Regions from separate parts of the Pseudomonas sp. MDT1-85 genome, predicted to be linked through region 1. Evidence: predicted binding sites of a transcription regulator. Region 1 holds the regulator's gene; the other holds the start of a gene.
What was found. Region 1 encodes FliA, which starts transcription of late flagellar genes. Its sites were predicted from a motif close to CTAAAGTTTNNNNNNNNNNNGCCGNTAA; they were not measured.
Positions count from the first base shown of each region.

Region 2: the regulator FliA is predicted to act here: its motif matches at 1,358-1,385, upstream of ACYZT2_RS13990 (methyl-accepting chemotaxis protein).

Region 1 covers NZ_CM142715.1:2,117,312-2,119,510, forward strand. The annotation lists gene fleN (flagellar synthesis regulator FleN) at 1-623, shown strand, start outside; gene fliA (RNA polymerase sigma factor FliA) at 620-1,360, shown strand; gene ACYZT2_RS09575 (chemotaxis response regulator CheY) at 1,529-1,900, shown strand; gene ACYZT2_RS09580 (protein phosphatase CheZ) at 1,931-2,199, shown strand, end outside.
Region 2 covers NZ_CM142715.1:3,107,262-3,109,460, reverse strand. The annotation lists gene ACYZT2_RS14000 (aldo/keto reductase) at 1-440, shown strand, start outside; gene ACYZT2_RS13995 (hypothetical protein) at 489-1,016, opposite strand; gene ACYZT2_RS13990 (methyl-accepting chemotaxis protein) at 1,453-2,199, shown strand, end outside.

The sequences.
Region 1 (2,199 bases):
GCTGTGAGCTGCGCGACGTGCTGTTGCAAGGGCCCGGCGGTATTCGTATCGTCCCGGCCGCGTCCGGCACCCAGAGCATGGTTCATCTGAGCCCGGCCCAGCATGCCGGCCTGATCCAGGCTTTCAGTGACATCGGCGACAACCTCGATGTATTGGTGATCGACACCGCTGCGGGCATTGGTGACTCGGTGGTCAGTTTCGTGCGCGCCGCCCAGGAAGTGCTGCTGGTGGTGTGCGACGAGCCGACCTCGATCACCGACGCCTACGCGTTGATCAAACTGCTTAACCGCGACTACGGCATGAATCGTTTCCGTGTCCTGGCCAACATGGCCCAGAGCCCGCAGGAGGGCCGCAACCTGTTCGCCAAGTTGACCAAGGTCACGGATCGTTTCCTCGACGTCGCCCTGCAATACGTCGGTGCGGTGCCTTACGACGAAAGCGTGCGCAAGGCCGTGCAGAAGCAACGTGCCGTCTACGAAGCCTTCCCGCGTTCCAAGTGTTCCCTGGCGTTCAAGGCCATTGCGCAGAAGGTCGATACCTGGCCGCTGCCGGCCAACCCGCGTGGACATCTGGAGTTTTTCGTCGAGCGCCTCGTGCAACAGACCGCAGGACCCGTCCTATGACAGCCAGTGGCTACAACCTCTACAAGAAGTCGGCACGTGACGCGCAGTACGAGCTGATCGAGCGTTACGCGCCACTGGTCAAACGCATTGCCTACCACTTGCTGGCGCGTTTGCCGGCCAGCGTCCAGGTCGAAGACCTGATCCAGGCCGGGATGATCGGCCTGCTTGAAGTATCAACCAAATACGACGCCAGCAAAGGCGCGAGTTTCGAGACGTACGCGGGCATTCGAATCCGCGGCGCGATGCTCGATGAAGTGCGCAAGGGGGACTGGGCGCCACGTTCCGTTCACCGCAATACCCGCATGGTCAGCGACGCGATTCGCTCGATTGAAGCTAAAACCGGCCGTGACGCTAAAGATCACGAAGTTGCGGCCGAACTCCAATTGAGTCTCGACGATTATTACGGGATTTTGAACGACACCCTGGGCAGCCGGTTATTCAGTTTCGACGATCTGTTGCAGGACGGCGAACACGAAGGGCTGCACGAGGATGGCGCCAGTGCTCATCTCGAGCCGTCACGCGATCTGGAAGATGAACGCTTCCAGGCGGCGCTGGCGGACGCGATTGCCAATTTGCCGGAGCGTGAGCGACTGGTGTTGGCGCTGTACTACGACGAAGAGTTGAATCTCAAGGAAATCGGTGAGGTCCTGGGGGTCAGCGAATCTCGGGTCAGCCAGTTACACAGCCAGTGCGCGGCCCGTTTGCGGGGGCGTTTGGGGGAGTGGCGAGCGCGCTGACAGGCAGTGTGGGGACACTGCGAACGAGGTTGGTACGGCATTTTGCTGCATCAGCCACGGCCCGTTGTAATCCATACAACTGTTGAGTGTTACGCCGAATTGATTGAACGGCGCGTTCAGGTGCTGCGCGCGTTTTAAGACTGCTTGGAGGTCGAATTGGACAAGAATATGAAAATCCTCATCGTTGATGACTTCTCAACGATGCGGCGGATCATAAAAAACCTGTTGCGTGACCTTGGGTTCACCAACACGGTCGAGGCGGATGACGGTATTACCGCGATTCCGGTCCTCAACAGCGGGAGCATCGACTTTCTGGTAACGGACTGGAACATGCCCGGCATGACCGGTATTGATCTGCTGCGCCACGTGCGTGCCGATGAAAAACTCAAACACCTGCCGGTGTTGATGGTCACGGCCGAAGCCAAGCGCGAGCAAATCATCGAAGCCGCTCAGGCGGGTGTGAACGGCTATGTGGTCAAGCCATTCACGGCTCAAGCGTTGAAAGACAAGATTGAAAAGATCTTCGAACGCATCGGTTGATGTGCAAAGCCAGTCCGTCACGGGGGAGCTATGGAGCAAAACGAATCTTCACAGGGCGATTTCGAATCGACCCTGAAAAAACACGCGGTCGAACTGGTCGAAAGCCTTGAAAAAGGCAGGTTCGGCGACGCTGTGCAACTGATCCATGAGCTCAACCAGACCCGTGACCGCGGCCTGTACCAGGAAGTGGGCAAGCTCACCCGCGAGCTGCATAGCGCGATCGTCAATTTTCAGATTGACCCGCACATGCCGCAAGCCGAGGAAGTGTCTCAGATCACGGATGCCACCGAGCGCCTGGG
Region 2 (2,199 bases), 990 kb from region 1:
AAGAGGAGAACGGTTGCCTGGCCGCGTGCCAACGCCTGGGTGTTGCATTTGTGCCTTACAGCCCATTGGGACGAGGCTTTTTGACCGGAGCGCTGAGAAGTCCGGATGATTTCGCAGCCGATGACTACCGTCGCTTCAGTCCACGTTTTCAACGGGAAAACTTCGCTAAAAACCTGTTGCTGGTGCAGCAAGTGCAGGCCTTGGCCGCTGACAAAGGTGTGACGGCGGGCCAACTGGCGTTGGCGTGGGTCTTGGCCCAAGGGGATTACCTGATCCCGATTCCAGGCACCAAACAGCGTAGATACCTGGAAGAAAATGTGGCCGCGCTGGATGTGAAACTGAGCCGCGAAGAGTTGCAGGCCCTGGAAGCGATATTCCCGGCCAATGCCACGGCAGGCCTGCGTTATCCGGAAGAAGTCATGAGGTTGCTTGACCGATAGCAGGTGCCTGGCCCGTTCGATGGTCGAGCGGGCCAGCGCTGCCAAACGTCACGCCTTGGCGTGGACACCCTTGTCAGTCGGGGTCGTACCGTTGCCCTTGCCGTAAGTTTGCAAGTTCTGCAATACGTAGATCGCCGTCTTGTATTCAGGGATCAGGCCAGCGGCGTACTTGTCACCCTTGATACTGTTGTTCTGAATGGTGTCCAGTTGCGTGGCGAAATACTCCAGCGCATTGAACTTCGCATCGGGGTCTTTCTGTACGCCAAAGCGATCAAACTTGTCACCGGCATTAAGCAAGGTCATCGAAGTAATATCGGAAATCAGACCTTTACTTCTCAAGAAGGCACTGAGATTGCCCAGTTGCTTGGCGGAGACATTTTCCGGATCGAAGCCTTTGATGTTCCTGTGCAGTTTCTGCTCATCCATCTTCGCCGTATTCAGCGCATTGGGATTGTTCCCCACCAGTGCCAGCATCTGCTTGACCCTGGCGCTGTGGGTGACAGGCTTGCCGCTGCCGGTATCTTTGACCAGCAAACCTGCCTTGCTCGTCCAGGCACCTGTATAGCCAATTGTCATGACCGGGCTCCCGACTGCGTGACGAAATGCTGATCATCCAAAACACACAGACGTCCTTGTGAGGCGACCATAAAAGTTCCTTGTTTAACCGAGTAAAGTGCGGGCGAGTATCGACGCGCGCTCTAACGTCACCAACAGATATTTCCGTTTTTTACAATTCTTGTACATTTGCGACACATAACCAAAATCGCCAGGTTTCATGGGTCTACATGAACTTTTCGATAGGGGTGCAGATAACTAATCAGGCTTTTGTACTCTTTGGTTAGTAGTGCTTGTATCAATGAGGACACTTCTCACTGTCTCGCCGTCCGTCACCTCAGGCGGCGCGTGTACGATCGTACCTAAAGCTCCACCTTGGTGAGCCGATACCCTCTCGATGCCTCGATTTTCGAACCCATACCTCAATAATAAAAACGCTGCACAAGGACCGGTCCCCATGCCCGCATTTCGTACCATTCAGGCTCGCTACACGCTGTTTCTGGTCCTGTTCATTCTGCTGTTATCCATCCTGACCGTGGTCGGCATCAGTCAACTCGTCGCGCCAAAACTGCGTCACACCGAGGAGCAAGTGGCCCTCAATCGCATCGCCGAAGTGGCCGAGCACATCCAGGGTGAACTGAACAAGGTACAAGCCCAGCAGCGCAGCATCACCCAAACCATTCCCCTGCTCGACAGCGCCGCCATCGACACGGTCCTGCCGGGCCTGGTTGATCAGTACGGTGAACTGAAAGTCTTCGGTGGCGGGATCTGGCCGTTGCCCGGTCAGCGCGAAGCCGGGCGCAACAAGTTCAGCACTTTCTGGCACCGCGATGCCTCGGGCAAACTGGCAGTCAATACATTCTGGAACAGCGACGCCGCGCCCAATTACTACGACCAGGCCTGGCACAAGGGCGGCATGCAAACCCCGCGTGGCCAATGCGCCTGGGCGGCTGCCTATAAAGATGACGCCAGTGCCGAACCGCGCACCAACTGCGCCATGGCCATTCAAAAAAATGGCGCAGCGTATGGTGTCTCGACCATCGACGTGACGCTGGGCTTCTTCAACGACCTTGTAGCGCGCAAGGAAAAAGACCTGGGGGCCGAGATGCTGATCGTCGAGGCCGATGGCAAGATCATCAGCAACAGCTCGCGGATCAGCGGGCCGATCGTATTGAAAAACATCGCAGAACTGGCCGGTCAGTCG